3 regions of the Erwinia sp. TECH1 genome follow, and region 2 is predicted to be linked to each of the others. Evidence: predicted binding sites of a transcription regulator. Region 2 holds the regulator's gene; each other region holds the start of a gene.
What was found. Region 2 encodes PurR, which represses purine synthesis genes. Its sites were predicted from a motif close to CANGCAAACGTTTGCNTG; they were not measured.
Positions count from the first base shown of each region.

Region 1: tusA (sulfurtransferase TusA) is a predicted target of PurR. The motif match lies at 4,595-4,612, and genes of this name have one in related genera.
Region 3: purH (bifunctional phosphoribosylaminoimidazolecarboxamide formyltransferase/IMP cyclohydrolase) is a predicted target of PurR. The motif match lies at 4,727-4,744, and genes of this name have one in related genera.

Region 1 is NZ_JBSRZK010000001.1:4,463,254-4,470,838, reverse strand. It holds gene ACVWZ0_RS21060 (Gfo/Idh/MocA family protein) at 1-999, shown strand, start outside; gene ACVWZ0_RS21055 (sugar phosphate isomerase/epimerase family protein) at 1,060-1,941, shown strand; gene iolE (myo-inosose-2 dehydratase) at 2,030-2,926, shown strand; gene ACVWZ0_RS21045 (DcrB family lipoprotein) at 3,130-3,687, opposite strand; gene ACVWZ0_RS21040 (7-cyano-7-deazaguanine/7-aminomethyl-7-deazaguanine transporter) at 3,821-4,486, opposite strand; gene tusA (sulfurtransferase TusA) at 4,682-4,927, shown strand; gene ACVWZ0_RS21030 (zinc/cadmium/mercury/lead-transporting ATPase) at 4,968-7,190, opposite strand; gene ACVWZ0_RS21025 (lysoplasmalogenase) at 7,275-7,585, opposite strand, start outside.
Region 2 is NZ_JBSRZK010000001.1:2,104,643-2,112,227, forward strand. It holds gene cfa (cyclopropane fatty acyl phospholipid synthase) at 1-598, opposite strand, end outside; gene punC (purine nucleoside transporter PunC) at 897-2,084, opposite strand; gene punR (DNA-binding transcriptional activator PunR) at 2,199-3,107, shown strand; gene purR (HTH-type transcriptional repressor PurR) at 3,138-4,163, opposite strand; gene ACVWZ0_RS09940 (C40 family peptidase) at 4,483-5,265, opposite strand; gene ACVWZ0_RS09945 (Grx4 family monothiol glutaredoxin) at 5,626-5,964, shown strand; gene rnt (ribonuclease T) at 6,026-6,676, opposite strand; gene gloA (lactoylglutathione lyase) at 6,780-7,187, opposite strand; gene nemA (alkene reductase) at 7,398-7,585, opposite strand, start outside.
Region 3 is NZ_JBSRZK010000001.1:463,821-471,405, forward strand. It holds gene ACVWZ0_RS02045 (YjaG family protein) at 1-455, shown strand, start outside; gene hupA (nucleoid-associated protein HU-alpha) at 644-916, shown strand; gene ACVWZ0_RS02055 (DUF1481 domain-containing protein) at 997-1,650, shown strand; gene purD (phosphoribosylamine--glycine ligase) at 1,702-2,982, opposite strand; gene purH (bifunctional phosphoribosylaminoimidazolecarboxamide formyltransferase/IMP cyclohydrolase) at 2,996-4,585, opposite strand; rRNA gene ACVWZ0_RS02070 (16S ribosomal RNA) at 5,216-6,757, shown strand; tRNA gene ACVWZ0_RS02075 (tRNA-Ile) at 6,832-6,908, shown strand; tRNA gene ACVWZ0_RS02080 (tRNA-Ala) at 7,060-7,135, shown strand; rRNA gene ACVWZ0_RS02085 (23S ribosomal RNA) at 7,335-7,585, shown strand, end outside.

The DNA of each region.
Region 1 (7,585 bases), 2.4 Mb from region 2:
GGCGTAATCGGCACCGGCGCAATCGGTCAGGAACATATTCGTCGCTGCAGCAAAGTGTTGCAGGGCGCGAAAGTGGTGGCCGTCTCCGATATTAATATCGAAGGCGCTAAAGGCGTGGTTAGCCGTCTGGGTCTGGAGGCGGAAGTCTATGCCAACGGCCACGATGTTATTCGCTCCTCTGACGTTGACGCGCTAATCGTCACCTCCTGGGATCCCACGCATGAAGAATTTACGCTCGCGGCCATCGCGGCGGGCAAACCGGTATTTTGCGAAAAGCCGCTGGCGCTGACGGCTGAAGGCTGCCGCCGCGTGGTGGAGGCTGAAATTGCCCACGGCAAGCGTCTGGTGCAGGTGGGCTTTATGCGTCCTTACGATACTGGCTACCGCGCGTTAAAGCAGGTTATCACCAACGGCGATATCGGCGAGCCGCTGATGCTGCACTGCGCCCATCGCAACCCAAGCGTACCAGAAAGCTATACCACCGATATGGCGATTACCAGCACGCTGATCCACGAGCTGGACGTGCTGCGCTGGCTGACCGAGGACGACTATAAAACGGTTCAGGTGGTTTTCCCGCGCGATACCAAAAATACGCATGCGAAGCTGCGCGATCCGCAAATCGTGCTGTTTGAAACGCAAAAAGGCGTGCGCATCGACGTCGAAATCTTCGTTAACTGCGCCTATGGCTACGACATCCAGTGTGAGGTCGTGGGCGAAACCGGGATCGCCAGACTGCCGGAGCCAGCCTCTGTCCAGCTGCGTAAAGAGGCGAAGCTGTCCACTTCCATTCTGACCGACTGGAAGGATCGCTTTATCGATGCCTATGACGTTGAGCTACAGGCGTTTATCAATGACGTCACGGCTGGCCAACTGCACGGCCCTTCCGCATGGGATGGCTATGCGGCTTCCGTAGCGGCAGATGCCTGCCTGAAGGCGCAGGAAAGCGGGGCGATTGAAAGCGTTGAGCTGCCGCCGCGTCCGGCGTTTTACAACAAATAATGCCGACCGACTCCTCTGCGCAGGCAGAGGGGTTGTCAAATGATTAGCAGGGAGAAACCGATGAAAATCGCCTTTGATGTAGACGTCATTAAAGATTTGGGCATCACCAAAATGGTTCACCAGGTGGCGGAGTGGGGCTACAAATATATTGAGCAGTCGCCGCATCCGCAGATTAATCCGTTCTACAAACATCCCAGGGCCAGCCGGGAAATCATCACCGAATACAAAAACGCGCTGCGTGAAACCGGGCTGGAAATCTCTTCCTATATCGTGGTCTACCGTTGGTCAGGCCCGGATGAGGCACGTCGCCAGGCGGCCGTGCGCAACTGGAAGCGTATGATTGAAATCGCGGTGGAAACTGGCGTGCAGGTTATCAATACCGAGCTTTCCGGCACGCCGAACGAACCGGAGATCTGCGAAGAGATGTTTTACCGCTCTATGGAGGAGCTGCTGCCCATCGTCGAGCGGGAAGGTATTCGCATTGAAATTCAGTCACACCCCTGGGATTTCTGCGAAGAAAACAACGAAACTGCCGATCTGGTGAAGTCGTTCCGCAGCGAAAACGTCAAATATCTTTATAGCGTGCCGCATACCTTCTTCTACGACAAAGGCAAAGGCGACGTAAAAAGCATGCTGGAATATGCGGGCGGCGACCTTTCACACGTGCTCATCGCCGATACCATGAACCACACCAAACACTGCCGCTATATCGTCAATCCGCCAGGCGTGGATGCCACCATCCATCAGCACGTGGGCGTGGGTGAGGGCGAAGTGGATTTCGATACGCTGTTTAAAACCCTGCGCGAGATGGATTTTGCCAACCGCACTCATAAAGTCGGCGGCGAGTCGATAGTTGCCGCCTCGCTGTTTGGCTATCCGGAAAAAATGAAATATCAGGCCGTGGAAACCCGTGAGCTGATCGAGCGCGAACTGCTTCGCTAACCTTCAGGCGCAACAGGCCGATCCTACGCGCGGAAAGCCCAGGCAGGCGCGCCGCGCCATCTTAATGACAGACCGCTGAGGCACCACCATGAACAAAGAGAACGTAAAGCTGGCGATAGCCCCGATTGGCTGGACCAATGACGATATGCCTGAGCTGGGTGCAGAAAACACTTTCCAGCAAATCGTCAGCGAAATGGCGCTGGCTGGCTTCACCGGCAGTGAGGTCGGCAGTAAATATCCGCGCGATCCGGCGGTGCTGAAACCGATGCTGAACATTCGCGGTATTCAAATCTGCAACGCCTGGTTCAGCACCTTTTTCGCCAATGGCGACAGGGCAAAAACCATTGATGAATTTATCAACCATCGCGACTTTCTTCACGCGATGGGCGCTAAAGTGATCGGCTGCTCCGAGCAGAGCAAAAGCATTCAGGGCACCACGCTGGCGGTGCTGGAAGAGAAGCCGCATTTTACCGAAGAGGAGTGGCGGCTGACGGCGGAGGGCTATAACGAGCTGGCCGCGCTGGCGGCGGAAAAAGGCATGCAGGTTTGTTTGCACCATCATATGGGGACGGCCATTCAGACTGCGGCAGAGATCGACAAATTTATGTCGTTGACCCAGGACAACGTTTATCTGTTGTTCGATACCGGCCATGCCTACTACTCGGAAGGCAGCCAGGCGCAAATGCTGGCCATTCTGGAAAAATATCTGCCGCGAATCAATCACGTACATCTGAAGGACGTGCGTGATGAGGTGGTGGCACAGGTCAGAAGCCAGCGGCTCTCTTTCCTGGACGGCGTAAAAAAAGGTACCTTTACCGTTCCCGGCGATGGCGTGATTGATTTTGATCCGGTGTTTAAAATCCTGGACGAGTCGGGTTACAAAGGCTGGATGGTGGTGGAGGCGGAGCAGGATCCGGCGCTGGCGAATCCGTTCGAATATGCCGTTAAGGCCCGAAAATATATTCGCGAACACGCAGGTCTGTAAGCCGATCTGTCAGGCATTGCCCACAGGGAAATGTTAGCCAGTAAGGAGTAAGCCGGGAAAGTGATGGTCAGGCATGCGTTTCCCATCACAACGGCAACAGGACTTAGTAAACGGCGCGGTCGGGAAAAGGCTGTTGCAAAACCGCCGCGTAAATAAAAATAGCGCCCGATATTTCCGCCGGGCGCTATTTTTTTAAAGGGAAATTATTTCAGCACTACCGTGTTGATAATATTCTCTGCTTCGGTCTGCGACTGCTGCTGATTGTCCGCAGGCAGCGTAATCTGCAGGGTCAGCAGTTTGCCGTCAACTTTCGCCAGCAGCACTGACGACCAGGAAGACTGGCCCTTGGCCGAAATCACCGAATCCAGCTGCTGTGCTGGCTGGCCTTTCAGCTCGACAGATTTATTGGTCACTACCTGCAGCTGCGCATCGCGGTTACGCTGCTGATCTTCCAGGCGCTTCGCCAGCACGTCCAGGCTTTCATTCGTGGCGTCGCCCGCAATCACGATAATCGCTTTCTGGCCGCTGGCATCGGCGTACACGTGCATATTATTGGCCTGCGTGCCCATTTTTCCACTTTGATCGGACATGCCTGCCGGCAGCGAGAAGCTGAGCTTGCCGTCCATCAGGGTAACGGTCTGGCTGCTTTGGCTGCTGCTGACGCCGTTATCATCGGCGGCGGCTTTATCATCTTTGCCGTCGCAGGCGGCCAGTCCGACCACCAGTAAACCGATACCGGCATATTTCAGTAAGTTACGCATCGTGATCCCTTTTACGTTAGTCGTTCGCGCTGTTCAGCAACTTATACAATAGTAATCAGCGGCTAAAAGCAACCTGCCGTGGCGCGCTGCCCGCCAAAATGCATGGCCGGGCGCGACGCCACAGAGTGACAGACTAGCCGAAGTTGACCTGAGCGCCAGAGGATTTTTCCGTTATCCGCTTCAGCGTGGCGTTTAACAGCACGCCATAGGCCGGCAGGAAGAAAATCATGCAGATAAGCACCTTAAAGCTGTAGTCCACCAGCGCAATTTCCACCCAGTTCTGTGCCATAAACGGATCGGGGCTTTTGTAGAAAGCGATAAAAAAGAACGCCAGCGTGTCGCTGATATTGCCCAGGAACATAGCGGAGGCGGGGGCTACCCACCATTGCGGCAGCTTGCGCAAGCGGTTAAAAACGTGCACGTCGAGGATTTGTCCCAGCGCATAGGCCATAAAGCTGGCGCAGGCGATACGAGCGACAAACAGGTTAACGCTTGCCAACGCGCCCAGTCCCTGCCATTCGCCCTGATAGAACAGCGCAGAAATGCTATAGGAGATAAACAGCGCCGGGATCATCACCGCAAGAATAATTCGTCGGGCCAGCGGCGCGCCGAAAATTCGTACCGTTAAATCGGTAGCCAGAAAGATAAAGGGAAAGCTGAACGCGCCCCAGGTGGTATGGAAACCAAAAATCGAAATGGGCAGCTGCACCAGATAATTACTGGAGGTAATAACCAGCAGATGGAACAGCGATAGCCAGATCAGCGCATGTGTACGCTGACGAGAAGAGAAAGAGATCATCGATGTAGCCTTTTTTAACTATGGGGTGAGGGAACCCAAAAAATTGTCTCGCCTGAGCGATTGCGCGGCATCTTACCGAATCAGCCTGCTAATGCAATGGTTAATTTTAGCGCAAACGTTGTCGTTCATAGCCTGGCTTGCACATACCGACGTCGGGGGTAAAATAGGGGCATTTCCTGTCTGATTGAGAATGTTATGAGCGAACCGTTCGCAAATCCCGACCAAACCCTGGATGCTTTGGGCCTGCGCTGTCCTGAGCCGGTGATGATGGTGCGTAAAGCCGTACGCCATATGCAGGAGGGCGAAACGCTGCTGGTTATCGCCGACGATCCGGCCACCACGCGCGATATCCCCGGTTTCTGCCGCTTTATGGAACATACGCTGCTGGCACAGGCAACCGAGGAATTACCCTATCGCTATCTGTTAAAAAAGGGGTTGTAGCGCCGCGTCCTGCCCGTATCACCACGGGCAGGTTGTAAAGTTAGCGCTTACTCAGCAATCGTAGCGCGTTCGCCGTGACCAACGCGGTGGCGCCGGAGTCCGCCAGCACGGCCAGCCACAGCCCGGTAATGCCCAGCAGCGTGGTGACCAGAAATACCCCCTTCAGCCCGAGCGCCAGCGCAATATTCTGCCGGATATTGGCATGGGTGGCGCGTGCCAGGCGGATCATCGTCGCCAGGCCCGCCAGCCGGTTATGCGTCAGCGCCGCGTCGGCGGTTTCCAGCGCGACGTCGCTGCCGCCGCCCATCGCAATGCCCACCGTTGCCGCTTTCATTGCAGGCGCATCGTTGATGCCGTCGCCGACCATCGCTACGGCGCGCCGTTGGTTTAGCTCATGAATGGCCGCTACTTTGTCCGCAGGCAGCAGGCCCGCGCGATAGCTGATGGCAAGCTCGTTGGCGATAGCGGCCGCCGCGCGCGGGTTGTCGCCGGTCAGCATGACCGTTTCTATGTTTAAAGCATGAAGTTCGCTCAGCGCGGCAACAGCGTCCGCACGTAGCGTATCGCGCAGTGCGATAAGCCCGATCGGCATAGCATCCTGTACGATAATGACCACCGTATTTCCCGCCGACTCCAGCTCCGCCACAATCCTCAGCTGTTCTGCTGTCAGCCTTAGTCCAGCGGGCGCGCAGATTAAAAGTTTGTGACCGCTCACTGTTGCTTCTATACCGCTTCCTGCCACCGCCCGCTGCGCCGTAGCGGCAGGTATAACAAGCTGGCGCTGCTCTGCCAGCCGCACAATCGCCCTGGCCAGCGGATGAGAAGAACCCTGCTCAACGGCAGCGGCTTTAGTCAGCAGTTCCGCTTCGCTGAGGGCAGCAAAGGCCTGAATGCTCTCAATACGGGGTTTGCCTTCGGTCAGCGTGCCGGTTTTGTCGAACGCCAGCGTGCGCACGCCGTTGAGGCTTTCCAGCGCCGCGCCGCCCTTAATCAGTACGCCATGGCGGGCCGCAGCGGCCAGGCCGGAGGTGATCGCCGCTGGCGTAGAGATCACCAGCGCGCAGGGGCAGCCGATCAGCAGCAAAGTCAGCCCTTTATAAATCCATGACGTCCAGTCGCCGGCAAAGAACAGCGGCGGCACGGTTGCCACCAGCAGCGCGACAGCCATCACCAGCGGCGTGTAAATGCGGCTGAACCGATCGAGAAAACGTTCGACCGGCGCGCGGTTAGCGTCTGCTTCTTCAATCAAATGCAGGATACGGTCGATAGCGCTCTGGCCAGGTTTTGACGTGACTTTCAGCCTCACCAGGCTATCGACGCTCAGGCTGCCTGCCGCCACGGCTTCGCCTGCCTGCCGCTCTACCGGCATGGATTCGCCAGTCAGCGCGCTTTCATCAAAGCTGGCGAAGGATGTGACCAGGCTGGCGTCGGCAGGCAGGCGCCCGCCTGCGGCAACCTCAATAAGATCGCCAGGCCGTAGCGCGCTCACGGCCACGGTTTCACGCACCTCGTTCCGGATGCGCAACGCCTGCTCGGGTTTTAACGCCATCAGCGCCGTTACGCCACGGCGCGCGCGCCCTGCTGCAAAAGCCTCCAGACGTTCCCCAAGCATAAACAGCAGCAGCACCATGGCCGCCTCTGCGGTCGCACCGATAAAAAGCGCGCCAAGCGCGGCTACGGTCATTAACGTTTCAATGGCAAAAGGCGTCCCGCTGCGCATCAGGCGCAGGGCGGTACGGGCAACGGGCCAGCAGCCCGCCAGCGTGGTGACGATAAACGCGACTTTCCCGGCCTGCGGATCGATCGTCTGTAGCAGCCAGCTGGCGAGCAGAAGCCCGCCGAGCAGCAGCAGCATGCCGTTTTCCCGCCAGAACCCGGCTGACTTTGCCGCTGGCTGCGTGGCAGAGCGCAGGGTAAACCCGGCTCTGGCAACCGCCTGCTCAACCTGCTGCTGCACATCTTTATCGGCGCTTACCACCAGCTTTTCCGTAGCGAACAGGACGCGAGCCTGAGTGACGCCTTGCAGCTGGCCTACAGCGTTTTCGATTTTCCTGGCGCAGCCCGGACAGTCCATGCCGCCGATTTGCCAGCTGTAGTCCGCGCCGATGCTTTCTTCTTTCTCAGGCAGCGGATCGCTGGCGGTGGCGCACTGGATGTGAAAAGAGGTGATTTTCCCCAGTTCGGGACGCGGCCTGCTGCAACCTTGCTGTCCGGCCGCGTGGCGCTGCCCGCAAAGGCAGGGAGAAGATGGGTGTTGTTGCATGACGCCTCCAGATAAGCCTGACGGGCTGCTTCCCCGCCAGGCTTATCTTACACTCTGGAGCTGACTCCAGAGTCAAGGCATAAATCAGAGATAGAGCGAGCGGACGATCATAAAGTGACCCGCGAAATAACAGGCGGCCGTGATGGCACTGTCGGCGGCAAAGCGGCGACGATAGTGGCTAACCAGCCAAACGATATTGGCGAGCAGCAGCAGCGACGTTCCGACCATTAATGAGAAACCGTAGTCCGTCGGCCGGAAAACGTATTGCTCGGTGGTCAGCCAGACCATCAGCAGCGTCATGCCGATAAAGGTGCAAACCGGCCAGCGCAGATCCTCCAGCTTTGTCCAGATAGCCGCAATCAGCAGCGCGCCGATAACCAATACGGTCAATGGGA
Region 2 (7,585 bases):
CGGAGATCGTCACGCCAGTCACCTTGACGTTGTAATGCCGCGCCGCATAAGCCGCCAGCCCGCCCCAGCCGCAGCCGATATCAAGCAGCGACATACCGGGTTCCAGCTGAAGTTTCTCGAAGATCATTTTTAATTTAGCCTGCTGCGCCTGCTCCAGCGTTTCCGCCTCTTTCCAGTAGCCGCAGGAGTATTGCATGTAGGGGTCAAGCATCAGCGTAAAAAGGTCATTACCAAGGTCATAATGCTCTTTGCCGACAATCCAGGCGCGCTTGCGGGATTGCAGATTAGTGAGGCGCGCGGCGGCGATGCGCAGCGTATCTTTAAAATGGCGAGGAAGCTGCTGATCCAGCTTAGCCAGCAGCACGCGGTGAAAAAACATATCCAGCTGCTCGCACTCCCACCAGCCGTCCATATAGCTTTCGCCCAGGCCCAGCGACCCTTCCTGCATCACGCGTTTAAAAAAATCGGGATGGGTCACCTGAATATCCCAGGGACGGGTGCCGTTAATTTCGATATCCGCGTTGCGTAACATTTCCTGGGCGATTCGATACCACTGATTTTCTTCCAGGCTCACTTCTTCTATACACGATGAACTCATAGCTTCCCCATCACCCTTCGTGATTGAAACCTGAGAAAAAGAATCATCAATTTCCACAGGGTTTGAGAAAACGCACGCTTAGCCGTGCGCCTGATATCCGGCGTTACAGAGGATTGAACTGAAACCTACAGAATGAGGGTGACGCCTGCCACAAAAGAGAACACCCGGACAACCCTGTCAGGAATCAAAAAAATGATACAAAGTTGTTATGAATTATTGCCTGAAATTGAGTATATGCTCACCTCAGGCAATATTCAACGCCTTATCGTTAGGACGCTAACTAAATAGATTCAGCCAGTTAACGACGGCTCTGAGCGTGGGTCAGGGGAGCGTTGGCTAACGTCGTCCTTTGTAAAATATAGCCAATAATTGTCAAAAACACAGTACTGAGCATGACCAGCGACGTGGTGGCGAGCGGGTTAGCAATAAAACCGGAAACAATCATGCTGGCGACGAAGCAGAGACCAAGCTGCAGCGTGTTTTGCAGCGCGGCTGCTTTACCGCTGGCCTGCGGAAAAGGCAGCAGCGCATTCGCCACCACAATCGGATAGATAGCGCCGTTGGCCAGCGCCATACCGCAAAACGGCAGCAGCAGCGCCCAGGTCGAAGGCGTTTCCACCTGTGCGGCGATGAAAAACGCGCCCACGCTGAGGGCATACAGCGTCAGCAGCCAGGGCAGCAGCGAAGCGCCTTCGGTCTGCTTCAGCAGCGCCCGACAGCCGTAGCCGCCGGCGAGAAAGGCCAGCGTCTGCGGCACGTAGCTAAGGCCGATATCGCCCGGCGACATGCCCAGTTCGGCCAGAATAAATGGCGAACCGGTCAGCCAGGCGAAAAAGCTGGCGGAGCAGGCGGCGTAAATCAGCACGTTGCCGCTCCAGATCGGTGACTTCAGCAGCGTGAAGAAACCTACTTTCGCCTCTTCTTTATGCTCTTTTGGCGCAGGCGTCGACAGAAAAAGCGTGGCGACCAGCAGGATCAGGGCCAGCAGCAGCAGCGCCAGGAAAATCGACCGCCAGGCAAAGTGGTTCAGCAGCCAGGCACCCAGCAGCGGGGCCAGCGCCGGCGACAGCGCCACCAGCGGCATAATAGTGGCAAACACGCGGTTGGCCTGCGCGCCGGAATAGCGATCGATTACCAGCGCCTGCCAGCTGACGGCGGCGGCGCAAATGCCTACCGCCTGTAAAAAGCGCAGCGTCAGCAGCATGGTGGTGGATTCCGCCCACCACATTGCGCCGCAGCTGACGGCAAACAGCCCCAGCCCCATCAACAGCACCGGCTTGCGGCCAATGCGGTCGGAAAGCGGCCCCCAGAACAGCTGCGCGCTGGCAAACCCGGCCAGGAACAGGCTGAGGCTGGCGCTGATGACGCCCGCTTCGGTTTGCAAATCCTGCTGCATCGCCGTAAAGGCGGGCAGATACATATCGGTGGCAAGAAAACCCGCAACGCTGAGCAGCGCGAGGTAAAGTAAAAATCCTTTCGACGGCATGAGATTTTGCTCTTTTTTATCAGGTGAATAGCGGACGGCAGTGTAAAAGAGTGCGATAGCGGTTGTGAAACGGTAATATTTGCGTCTTGCGTTCAAAAATTTTGCAGGAAGAATATGTGGTCAGAACACTCGCTTGAGGTGATTGATGCGGTCGCCCGAACCGGCAGCTTTACCGCCGCAGCGGCGGAGCTGCATCGCGTTCCGTCCGCCATCAGCTATACCGTGCGCCAGCTGGAAGAGTGGCTGGCGGTGCCGCTGTTCGAGCGGCGTCACCGGGACGTGGTCTTAACGGCGGCGGGCGAGGTCTTTATTCAGGAAGGGCGGAGTGTTATCAAAAAAATGCTTGCCACGCGACGCCAGTGTCAGCAGGTCGCCAACGGCTGGCGCGGCCAGCTGAATATTGCCGTCGATCGCATTGTTAAAACCGCGCGTACGCGCCAGCTGGTGGTGGATTTTTACCGACATTTTCCCGATATGGAACTGCATCTTTCACCGGAGGTATTCAACGGCGTATGGGATGCGCTGGCCGACGGCCGGGTTGACGTGGCGATAGGCGCGACGCAGGCCATTCCGGTCGGCGGACGCTTCGCCTTTCGCAATATGGGAATGCTCAACTGGCGCTGCGTGGTGAAGGCGGATCATCCGCTTGCGCAACACCGGGAGAAGGTTAGCGAGGAGGCGATCCGGGAGTGGCCTTCGCTGGTGCTGGAAGATACCTCGCGCGCGCTGCCGAAAAGAACCACCTGGACGCTGGATAATCAGCGACGGCTGGTCGCGCCGGACTGGGAGAGCGCGTTTGATTGCCTGCTGGCCGGGCTGTGTGTCGGCATGGTGCCGGGGCATCTTGCGCAACCGCTGCTGCAAAACGGCTCGCTGTGCGAACTGAGGCTGGATCCGCCTTTTCCGGATAGCCCCTGCTGCGTCAGCTGGTCGGAACAGCAGGCGTCGCCAGCGCTGCGCTGGCTGCTGGATTATTTAGGCGAAACGGAAACGCTGAACAGCGAATGGCTGCGGGAGGCGTAAAAGACGGGCAGCGGATGGCCGCCCGTGCGCTTAGCGACGGTAGTCGAGGAAAGGGCCGTCCGCTACGGAGCGACGTTCAATCAGCGTCGGATGCACTTCAATCGTCTGCGGCTCTTCGCGTTTGCTGGTAATACGATCGAGCAGCATATTGAAGGCCGTTGCGCCCAGACGCTCTTTCGGCTGGTGGACGGTGGTCAGCGCGGGGGTAAAGTAGCGCGAGTTGCGCACGTTATCATACCCGATCACCGAAATATCCTGCGGTACGCGCAGGCCCATCTCGTCTGCGGCGCAAATCGCGCCCATCGCCATCACGTCGCCGCCGCAGAATACCGCGGTAGGACGCTGTTTTTGCGCCAGCAGCTGCTGCATGGCGCGATAGCCCGATTCCGGCTCAAAATCGCCCTGAACCAGCCACTCTTCGCGCAGCGTAATCCCCGCTTCGTTCAGCGCCTTGAGGAAGCCGGCATGACGACCGCCGCCGGTATTGCGCTCCATATGGCCCGGGATCACGCCGATATCGCGGTGGCCGCGATCGATCAGATAGCGGCCTGCCAGATAACCGCCTTCAAAAGCGTTATCGAGAATAGTGTCGGTAAAATCGCCGCGCGACTCGCCCCAGTCCATGACGACCATCGGGATGTTGCGGTGATCTTCCAGCATCTTAATCAGCTCATCCGGGTACTCGGCGCACATGACCAGCAGGCCATCGACGCGTTTTTGCGCCATCATCGACAGATAGGCCTGCTGCTTTTCCAGTTCGTTATGCGCGTTGCCCAAAATCAGCGTATAGCCTTTGGCAAAACAGCTGTGTTCAACCGCCTCAATAATTTCGGCGAAATAGGGCGCCTCGCTGGAGGTCGCCAGCAGGCCAATGGTTTTGGTGTTATTGACCTTCAGGCTGCGGGCCACGGCGCTGGGCGAATAGTGCAGCGCTTTGATCGCTGCCCAGACGGCTTCCCGCGTGTCTTCAGCGACAAAGCGGGTTTTATTAATGACGTGGGACACCGTGGTGGTTGAGACACCGGCGCGTTTGGCCACATCTTTTATGGTTGCCATGGAAAAAGACTCCTGCGCTGTTCAGTAAGTCACTGAAAAGCGGTTTGTTAAACGATTGCCTGGAATGATGATAATCCTGATATAAGTTGCGCATAATTTGTTGCGGAATGGTTATAACAGGAGGGAGTTCAGGGTGGCGAAACAGACTTGAGCAGAACATCATGTCGGCTAAATGCCTGTTGCGCAACAAACCGTGGATTCTAACAAGAGCAGGCGCAGAACACGAGGGTTTTAGGGCAACAGGCGAAAATTTTGCGCAAATAAGAGTAAACCGGCCCGGATCGTTTGCGCGATCCGGGCCTCCAGCCTGCTGAGTGGGCTAGCGGATAGTTTTCGGCGTCATGACGCGGCGAGCGCCGACGTAGTGCTGCTCCCAGTAATCTTCGCTGAGCATACTCACCTGGATATCCTTGCCGGTACGCGGCGACTGGATAAACTTGCCGTTGCCCAGGTAAACGCCAACGTGATCCGCCGAGGCGCGGCCGTTGATGCTGAAAAATACCAGATCGCCTTTTTCCAGCTCGTTGCGCTTGATCGAAGCCGCATCCCGCAGATGGTACATTTCGTTAGCGGTGCGAGGGATCTTAAACTTCACCAGATCTTTATAGGCATACCAGACCAGACCGCTACAGTCGAAACCGGTCTTGGGCGAGGTGCCGCCCCAGAGATAGGGCTTGCCCAGCTGGTTCATCAGCTTGCTCATCGCCGTTTCGCGGGCTTTCTGATAGCGGGCGCGATGCGCTTTGCTGAGCTTAAGCGGGGCCGAGGCCGAGCCGCTGGTTAAGGCTTCCGTCTCTTCGTTGCGCAAGCGATGACGACCATAGCGTTTCTTGGGCGGCAGCGCAGCGGCGACGGTCTGCGTTTTTTTGCGCAGCTTAAACTTTTTAGCAAGGGGCGAACGGCTTTTGGTTGGGCTGGCTTCTTTTACTTTACGTGTAGAGGTTTTCACCGGGCGGCGCTTGCGGCGATCGTCTTCACGAGCAGGCGTGGCGCTGTCTGCTTTGTGGTGGTCCGCTTTAACGGCAGCGTGTGGCGATGCGTGCGCCACAGACATAAACAGCTGGGCAAAGGCCAGCATCAGCAACGTGATGAGTAAACGCATCTTTACCATTAACAGTTTGTGCTCCCGCCAGTGGCAAGAGCATGGCTAAATAAGGAGATCTGCGCCTGGGCAGTCAGTCAGGACGATTCTAATCGAACTCTTTACTAAAAAGTAAGGCCTTTTTTGTTTCAATCGTCGCAAAGCGGTAAAAGCTGTAAAATTTAGCCTGTTCAAACATTTATCTGCGCAAATTTGCCGCTGATATTTACAGTTAACGCAGCACCGCCGGACCGAAAATGGTATTTTAACATTTTGTTTTCCGACCGTAGCGTCAGCGGGCGACTGAAAATGACATTTTCATCACGCTCGCAGACTCGCTACACTATACAGACACGAAGTAGCCGATTGAGGAAGGCATTTATGAGCACCATTGAGAAGATTGAGCGCCAGATCGCAGAAAACCCGATTCTGCTGTATATGAAAGGTTCCCCAAAACTGCCAAGCTGCGGCTTTTCCGCGCAGGCCGTACAGGCGCTGTCCGCCTGCGGCGAGCGTTTCGCCTATGTCGATATCCTGCAGAATCCGGAAATTCGTGCTGAGCTGCCTAAATACGCCAACTGGCCGACTTTTCCACAGCTGTGGGTAGACGGCGAGCTGGTCGGCGGCTGTGACATCATTATTCAGATGTTTCAGGCGGGCGAACTGCAGCAGCTGATCAAAGAGACGGCGCAGAAATATCCTTCCGACGCAACAGAATAAAACGTTGCGCTAAGCGAAGAGACTATCGGACAGGCCTGACAATGCGTCAGGCCTGTTTTTTTTAGTCGAGGTTCGCCGTTTCCGCCAGCGGCCAGCCGCCCAGACGTTTCCAGCGATTAACCAGCTCACAGAACAGATCGGCCGTCTGCACGGTATCATACAGCGCGGAATGCGCCTGCGAACTGTCGAAAGGCATTCCGGCGGCCGTACAGGCTTTCGCCAGCACCGTTTGCCCCAGCACCAGACCGCTCAGCGCGGCGGTATCAAAGGTGACAAACGGGTGGAAAGGATTACGCTTCAGCCCGGCTCTTTCCGCCGCGGCATTCATAAAATTCAGATCGAAAGTGGCGTTATGAGCCACCATGACGGCACGATTGCAGCCCTGATCTTTGATACCTTTGCGCACGGCTTTAAAGATGGCGTGCAGCGCTTCGTACTCGCTGACCGCGCCGCGCAGCGGATTGGCAGGATCGATGCCGTTAAAGGCCAGCGCTTCGGGTTGCAGAACAGACCCTTCGAACGGCTCAACGTGAAAATGGAGCGTTTCGTCTTTCTCCAGCCAGCCATCGTCGTTCATTTTCAGCGTGACGGCGGCCACTTCCAGTAAGGCGTTGGTTTTGGCGTCGAAACCGGCGGTTTCAACATCGATCACTACCGGATAAAAACCGCGAAAACGGCTGCTGAGGGCGTTAAGTTCGTTCGATTCGGACATCAGGATCTCACAGGCGAAAATTGAGCGCGTATTATGGCAAATTTCGGCATGGGTTGCAGCAGGGGAAGGGGAAAGAAGGGTGCCGGGAAGGCACCCCGACGCGTTACGCGCCCAGGCCGTGGCCCGCGTGTTTGTTTTCGATCAGTTCGATTTTATAGCCGTCCGGATCTTCCACAAAGGCGATAATGGTGGTGCCGCCTTTAACCGGGCCGGCTTCACGAGTTACGTTGCCGCCTTCGTTGCGGATACGGTCGCAGGTAGCCGCCACGTCGTCCACGCCCAGCGCGATATGGCCGTAGGCATCGCCCAGGTCATATTTATCCACGCCCCAGTTATAGGTCAGCTCAATCACCGCGCCTTCGCTCTCTTCGGTATAGCCTACGAAAGCCAGCGTGTATTTATATTCGGTGTTTTCACTGGTGCGCAGCAGGCGCATGCCCAGAACTTTAGTATAGAAATCAACGGAGCGTTGCAGATCGCCAACGCGCAGCATGGTGTGAAGTAAGCGCATAACATCCTCTTTGAACAAACGTTATCATCCGATAACAAGCATAGCCTGAATTCCTGCCGTTACGGGAACCAGCAGGCATTCCCGGCGGTAAAACGTCCTTCAGGCCGTTTTACCCGCGTGAGAGAATAGCAGCTATAGCCTGGCGGAAACCAGGAAATGCGTGCTTTCTCGCGCCGTCAGACGTCGGACGGCGATAAAACCCGCAGGCGCTTACAGGAACGGATAGTCCGTGTAGCCTTCTGCGCCGCCGCCGTAAAAGAGTTCCGGGCGTTGCTCGTTCAGCGGCGCGTTCTGCCGCAGGCGCTCGACCAGATCCGGATTGGCGATGTAGTCGCGGCCAAAGGCTACGGCGTCGATCAGGCCTTGTTCAATCAGCGCTTCCGCTTTCTCAGCGCTGT
Region 3 (7,585 bases), 1.6 Mb from region 2:
AGCTTTATCGTCGTATTCTCGATTTGGTCTGGGAAACGCTGCTGGTGAAAGATGCCAAAGTGAATTTTGACTCGCAGCTGGAAAAGCTGGAAGAAGCCATTCCGGCGGCGGAGGATTACGATCTGTACGGCGTTTATCCAGCCATCGACGCCTGCGTCGCGCTGAGCGAACTGCTGCATTCCCGTTTGAGCGGTGAAACCCTGGCGCACGCTATTGCCGTCAGCGAAGCTTCAATCACTTCTGTAGCGATGCTGGAAATGACCCAGGCCGAACGTGAAATGACCGAGGAAGAGCTAAAAGCCAATCCTGCCGTTGAAGAGGAATGGGACATCCAGTGGGAGATTTTTCGCCTGCTCAGCGCCTGTGAGGAAAGGGATCCAGAACTGATAAAAGGACTGCGTTCTGACCTGCGGGAATCAGGGATTAGCAATATCGGTATAAATTTTCAGCAGTAAGGCGATAAAACGTGACTTCAGGCCTGATTTGTAGCGCCTTAAGGCTTCACATTCGCCCCCAGTCTGGTCTACATTTGTGGGGCTGAAAAAAGTGGCTATCGGTGCGTGTATGCAGGAGAGTGCCAGAAACTGGTTTTTCCCTCGCACTCGATGCTTAGCAAGCGATAAATACACTGTAAGGATAACTTATGAACAAGACTCAACTGATTGATGTAATTGCGGACAAAGCGGACCTGTCTAAGACCCAGGCTAAAGCTGCACTGGAATCCACTCTGGCTGCGATTACTGAGTCTCTGAAAGAAGGTGATGCTGTACAACTGGTTGGTTTTGGTACTTTTAAAGTTAACCACCGTGCTGAGCGTACTGGCCGCAACCCGCAGACCGGCAACGAAATCAAAATTGCAGCTGCAAACGTACCGGCATTCGTTTCTGGTAAAGCTCTGAAAGACGCTGTTAAATAATCGACAGTGAAAAGTTTTAAACAGGGGGGCGTTAAGCCCCTTTTGTTAAGGCTTTTTAGCTGTTTCTGCCAGGACAGCTTGTGACGCTTTTCTCTCGTTCCCTTTTGCCGTTCCTGCTGCTGTTAGCAGGCTGTAGTTCACGGCAGATGCCTGATTTTACCGCCAGCGGCTATCTTGCCGATCGCGGCGCCGTGCGTATCTGGCGCAAAACGCCTTCCCCACAGTCAACCCATCTGCAAACGGTCTATACCCCTTTTACCGAGCCGGTAACGGAAACCACGGACTACCAGTGGCAAGAGGGCAAACTGATTTCTGTTGAACGCAAAATCGTGGGCGCAAATCCTGAAAGCGTGACGCTACGCTTTGACCAATCCGGTCGCCTGAGCTTTATGCAGCGCCAGCTGGCGAATCGACGGGAAGCGCTGACGGCTGATGCTATCGCGCTCTACCAGTTTGATGCCGGACGTATGCTGACTATCAGCGACGATTTGCTACGCGGACGCGTAAGGCTATTACAGGGAGAGTGGATGCCTTCGGGCGCGGTCAGGTTATGCGGAGGCGGTAAGGCTTCGCCTGGCTTCGACAGCAACGCAGTGCGTTATATCACCCAGCATCAGCAGGGATCGGGCGAACCGCTCAGTCTTGCCTGGCTGGAAGCGCCGGGCGGCACGCAGCTGCTGCTGGCGACGGCGGAAGACCTTTGTCAGCAACAGCCGCAGGCCGACAGCTTTTAATCGGCTGCCAGCTTGAGAGAGAAGGGGACAGTGCTGCCCCCTGAATCACTCTTATTTACGCCCGATAGCGCGGTAGCCGATATCCGTGCGGCAGAAGCTGCCATGCCAGGAGATGTGCTTAGCCAGCTCGTAGGCATGTTTTTGCGCCGCCGCAACATCTTCGCCCAGCGCGGTCACGCATAATACGCGTCCGCCGTTTGTCACCACCAAATCGTCCTGCATTTTGGTTCCGGCGTGGAAAACCTTGCCGTCCGGCGTCGCTTCCAGCGGCAAGCCGTGGATCTGGTCGCCAGTGGCGTAATCGCCAGGATAGCCGCCCGCCGCCAGCACCACGCCCAGCGAAGGACGCGGATCCCAGACGGAGTCTTTGCTATCCAGCTTGCCGTCAACGGCGGCAAGGCAAAGATCGACCAGGTCGGACTGCAGGCGCAGCATGATCGGCTGGGTTTCCGGGTCGCCAAAACGGCAGTTAAATTCAATGACTTTCGGCTGGCCGCTGTTATCGATCATCAGGCCGGCATAAAGGAAGCCGGTATAGACGTTGCCTTCGGCCGCCATGCCGCGGACGGTCGGCCAGATAACCTCGTCCATAACGCGCTGGTGGATTTCATCGGTCACGACCGGGGCCGGCGAATAGGCACCCATGCCGCCGGTATTAGGGCCGGTATCGCCATCGCCCACGCGTTTATGATCCTGACTGGTCGCCATCGGCAGCACGTTCTCGCCGTCAACCATCACGATAAAGCTGGCTTCCTCGCCGTCCAGAAACTCCTCCACCACGATACGGTGCCCGGCATCGCCAAAGGCGTTTCCGGCCAGCATGTCTTTAATGGCGGCTTCCGCTTCTTCCAGCGTCATTGCGACAATCACGCCTTTGCCCGCCGCCAGGCCGTCTGCCTTGATCACAATCGGCGCGCCCTTACTGCGCGTATAGGCCAGCGCGGCCTCGACGTCGGTGAAGTTCTGATATTCCGCCGTCGGGATTTTATGGCGGGCCAGGAAATCCTTGGTGAACGCTTTAGAACCTTCCAGCTGCGCGGCAGCCTGGGTCGGGCCAAAGATCTTCAGCCCGGCCGCGCGAAAAGCATCGACTATGCCAATGACCAGCGGCGCTTCCGGCCCAACGATAGTCAGATCGATGTGCTCACGCTGTGCAAAATCCAGCAGTGCAGGGATATCGGTCGCGCCGATAGCGACGTTTTGCAACGCCGGCTCCAGCGCGGTGCCGGCATTGCCCGGCGCGACAAAAACGGTTTCCGCCAGCGGCGACTGCGAAGCTTTCCACGCCAGCGCGTGCTCACGGCCGCCATTGCCAATCACTAAAATTTTCATTGTCGGTTCCTTATTAATGGCGGAAGTGGCGCATATTGGTGAAAATCATGGCAATGCCGTGTTCATCAGCGGCGGCAATTACTTCTTCATCGCGAATCGATCCGCCAGGCTGGATAACGCAGCTCACGCCCGCCGTCGCCGCCGCATCAATACCGTCACGGAACGGGAAGAAGGCGTCAGAGGCCAGCGCGCAGCCTTCCACGACCAGACCTTCATCTTTTGCTTTGATACCGGCAATTTTGGCGGAGTAAACGCGGCTCATCTGGCCTGCGCCAATCCCGACGGTCATATTGTCGCGCGCATAAACAATGGCGTTGGATTTTACAAACTTGGCGACTTTCCAGCAGAACAGCGCATCGCGTAGCTCCTGCTCTGTTGGCTGACGTTTGGTCACGACGCGCAGCTGGCTTGCTTCCACCATGCCCAGATCGCGATCCTGTACCAGCAAACCGCCGTTCACGCGCTTGAAGTCCAGCCCGGTCTGACGCTGCTGCCACTGGCCGCAAATCAGCACGCGCACGTTCTGCTTAGCCGACGTCACCTTCAGCGCGGCTTCGCTGGCGGAGGGCGCAATAATCACTTCAACGAACTGGCGGCTGATAATTGCCTGAGCGGTCGCTTCGTCCAGCTCACGGTTAAAGGCGATAATGCCGCCGAAGGCAGAGGTAGGATCGGTTTTGTAAGCCAGCTCGTAAGCGCCCAAAGCCGAATCGCTAACCGCCACGCCGCAAGGGTTAGCGTGTTTGACAATCACGCAGGCCGGTTCGCTGAACTCTTTTACGCATTCCAGCGCCGCATCGGTATCGGCAATGTTGTTATAAGAAAGCGCTTTGCCCTGAACCTGCTGCGCCGTGGCGACCGAAGCCTCAGTCACATTCTCTTCTATATAGAAGGCGGCATCCTGATGGCTGTTTTCGCCGTAGCGCATATCCTGCTTCTTAATGAAGTTCAAATTCAGCGTACGCGGGAAGCGTCCGGCAGGCTCGCGGGTTTCGCCATGATAGGCCGGAACCAGGCTGCCGAAGTAGTTGGCGATCATGCTGTCGTAGGCAGCGGTATGCTCGAAAGCTTTAATAGCCAGATCGAAGCGGGTAGCCAGCTGTAGTGAGTTATCGTTGGCGTCCATCTCGGCAATCACCGCGTCGTAGTCGCTGCTCTTTACAACGATAGCTACGTCTTTATGGTTCTTGGCCGCGGAGCGCACCATCGTCGGGCCGCCGATATCGATATTCTCTACCGCATCTTCCAGCGAGCAGCCTTCGCGCGCCACCGTCTGTGCAAAGGGATAAAGGTTAACGACCACCATGTCGATAGGGGCGATGCTGTGCGCCTGCATGATGGCATCGTCCTGGCCGCGACGTCCCAGAATGCCGCCGTGAACTTTCGGATGCAGGGTTTTGACGCGTCCATCCATCATTTCCGGGAAACCGGTATAGTCAGACACTTCGGTAACGGGCAGGCCGGCCTCGGCCAACAGACGAGCAGTGCCGCCCGTGGAGAGCAGCTCCACACCACGCGCGGAAAGCGCCTGTGCAAATTCGAGGATACCGGCTTTGTCGGACACGCTGAGCAGAGCGCGGCGTACAGGACGAGGTTGTTGCATGAGGTTTTATCCCTTGGCTTTGGTTCGCATAGATAAGAGCGTTACATCAATCTTAGCTTTTCCCCTCCTTTATAAAGAAAGAAGCAGCGAAGATTCAGGTAACGCCCCCAAATGGGGGCCGGGATTTTTCCGGGGCATTGTAGCGAAAACGTTTGCGTGATGCTCGTCTAAATTTGTTCTTACCGCCGGATGTGGATAACTTTGTGGGTAAATGCGTATAAATAGCCCTTTTGCTGTGGAATGCAGCGAACGCGCTATTTTTCTAAAATTAGGGGTTGTCAGCCGTCGAGAACTCCCTATAATGCGCAACCACTGAGACGGCACAACGGCTTACAGGCCAGCGGCTCAGGAGGTTCAGGAAGCTGAATCGCCGGAGGAAAACTTCTGAAAAAGTGGTTGACTCTGAAGGAGGAAAGCGTAATATACGCCACCTCGCGGCAGGAAGCGAAAGCACTGGCCGCAACGCTCTTTAACAATTTATCAGACAATCTGTGTGGGCACTCGCAGGATTGATATCAAGCGTCTCCGGACGCAAAAAAATATCAAGTCTTAAGAGTGAACACATAATGAAATTCATTATGACGTTTTACACTTGAGCATCGCTGCACTTGTTGCAGCAAATCGAACTTTTAATTGAAGAGTTTGATCATGGCTCAGATTGAACGCTGGCGGCAGGCCTAACACATGCAAGTCGAACGGTAGCACAGGGGAGCTTGCTCCCCGGGTGACGAGTGGCGGACGGGTGAGTAATGTCTGGGAAACTGCCCGATGGAGGGGGATAACTACTGGAAACGGTAGCTAATACCGCATAACGTCTTCGGACCAAAGTGGGGGACCTTCGGGCCTCACGCCATCGGATGTGCCCAGATGGGATTAGCTAGTAGGTGGGGTAACGGCTCACCTAGGCGACGATCCCTAGCTGGTCTGAGAGGATGACCAGCCACACTGGAACTGAGACACGGTCCAGACTCCTACGGGAGGCAGCAGTGGGGAATATTGCACAATGGGCGCAAGCCTGATGCAGCCATGCCGCGTGTATGAAGAAGGCCTTCGGGTTGTAAAGTACTTTCAGCGGGGAGGAAGGCGATGCGGTTAATAACCGCGTCGATTGACGTTACCCGCAGAAGAAGCACCGGCTAACTCCGTGCCAGCAGCCGCGGTAATACGGAGGGTGCAAGCGTTAATCGGAATTACTGGGCGTAAAGCGCACGCAGGCGGTCTGTCAAGTCAGATGTGAAATCCCCGGGCTTAACCTGGGAACTGCATTTGAAACTGGCAGGCTAGAGTCTTGTAGAGGGGGGTAGAATTCCAGGTGTAGCGGTGAAATGCGTAGAGATCTGGAGGAATACCGGTGGCGAAGGCGGCCCCCTGGACAAAGACTGACGCTCAGGTGCGAAAGCGTGGGGAGCAAACAGGATTAGATACCCTGGTAGTCCACGCCGTAAACGATGTCGACTTGGAGGCTGTTCCCTTGAGGAGTGGCTTCCGGAGCTAACGCGTTAAGTCGACCGCCTGGGGAGTACGGCCGCAAGGTTAAAACTCAAATGAATTGACGGGGGCCCGCACAAGCGGTGGAGCATGTGGTTTAATTCGATGCAACGCGAAGAACCTTACCTGGCCTTGACATCCAGAGAACTTAGCAGAGATGCTTTGGTGCCTTCGGGAACTCTGAGACAGGTGCTGCATGGCTGTCGTCAGCTCGTGTTGTGAAATGTTGGGTTAAGTCCCGCAACGAGCGCAACCCTTATCCTTTGTTGCCAGCGATTCGGTCGGGAACTCAAAGGAGACTGCCGGTGATAAACCGGAGGAAGGTGGGGATGACGTCAAGTCATCATGGCCCTTACGGCCAGGGCTACACACGTGCTACAATGGCGCATACAAAGAGAAGCGAACTCGCGAGAGCAAGCGGACCTCATAAAGTGCGTCGTAGTCCGGATCGGAGTCTGCAACTCGACTCCGTGAAGTCGGAATCGCTAGTAATCGTGGATCAGAATGCCACGGTGAATACGTTCCCGGGCCTTGTACACACCGCCCGTCACACCATGGGAGTGGGTTGCAAAAGAAGTAGGTAGCTTAACCTTCGGGAGGGCGCTTACCACTTTGTGATTCATGACTGGGGTGAAGTCGTAACAAGGTAACCGTAGGGGAACCTGCGGTTGGATCACCTCCTTACCTGAAGATACCTTCGTGCGCAGTGTCCACACAGATTGTCTGATAGAAAAGTAACGAGCAGAAAAAACCTCTACAGGCTTGTAGCTCAGGTGGTTAGAGCGCACCCCTGATAAGGGTGAGGTCGGTGGTTCAAGTCCACTCAGGCCTACCAAATTCTTTCCTGTCCTGCGTTGTGACTTCACTTGCATATCGTGATATGCGGCGCGAAGCCACGCCTTGACCAGAAAAGAATTACATTTCCCGTAAAAAGGACGTGTCACTCGCGGTTGAGTGGTAGTAGATGGTCTCTGCAGTAACTGTATGGGGCTATAGCTCAGCTGGGAGAGCGCCTGCCTTGCACGCAGGAGGTCAGCGGTTCGATCCCGCTTAGCTCCACCATGCAGTTTACAAAAACTATCTCAAAACTGGCTTTCGAGTCACGTTTGAGATATTTGCTCTTTAACAATCCGGAACAAGCTGAAAATTGAAACGACATGTCGTTTTCATTCTCCGTAATAAGAATGAAGTCAACGATATGTTCGAGTCTCTCAAATGCTTGCAGCTGACAACCGTCTTTCGGGACGCTTGTGGGTTGTGAGGTTAAGTGACTAAGCGTACACGGTGGATGCCCTGGCAGTCAGAGGCGATGAAGGGCGTGCTAATCTGCGATAAGCGTCGGTAAGGTGATATGAACCGCAACAACCGACGATACCCGAATGGGGAAACCCGGTGCACTTGTGCATCATTGCAGCATGAATACATAGTGCTGCAAGGCGAACCTGGGGAACTGAAACATCTAAGTACCCAGAGGAAAAGAAATCAACCGAGATTCCCCCAGTAGCGGCGAGC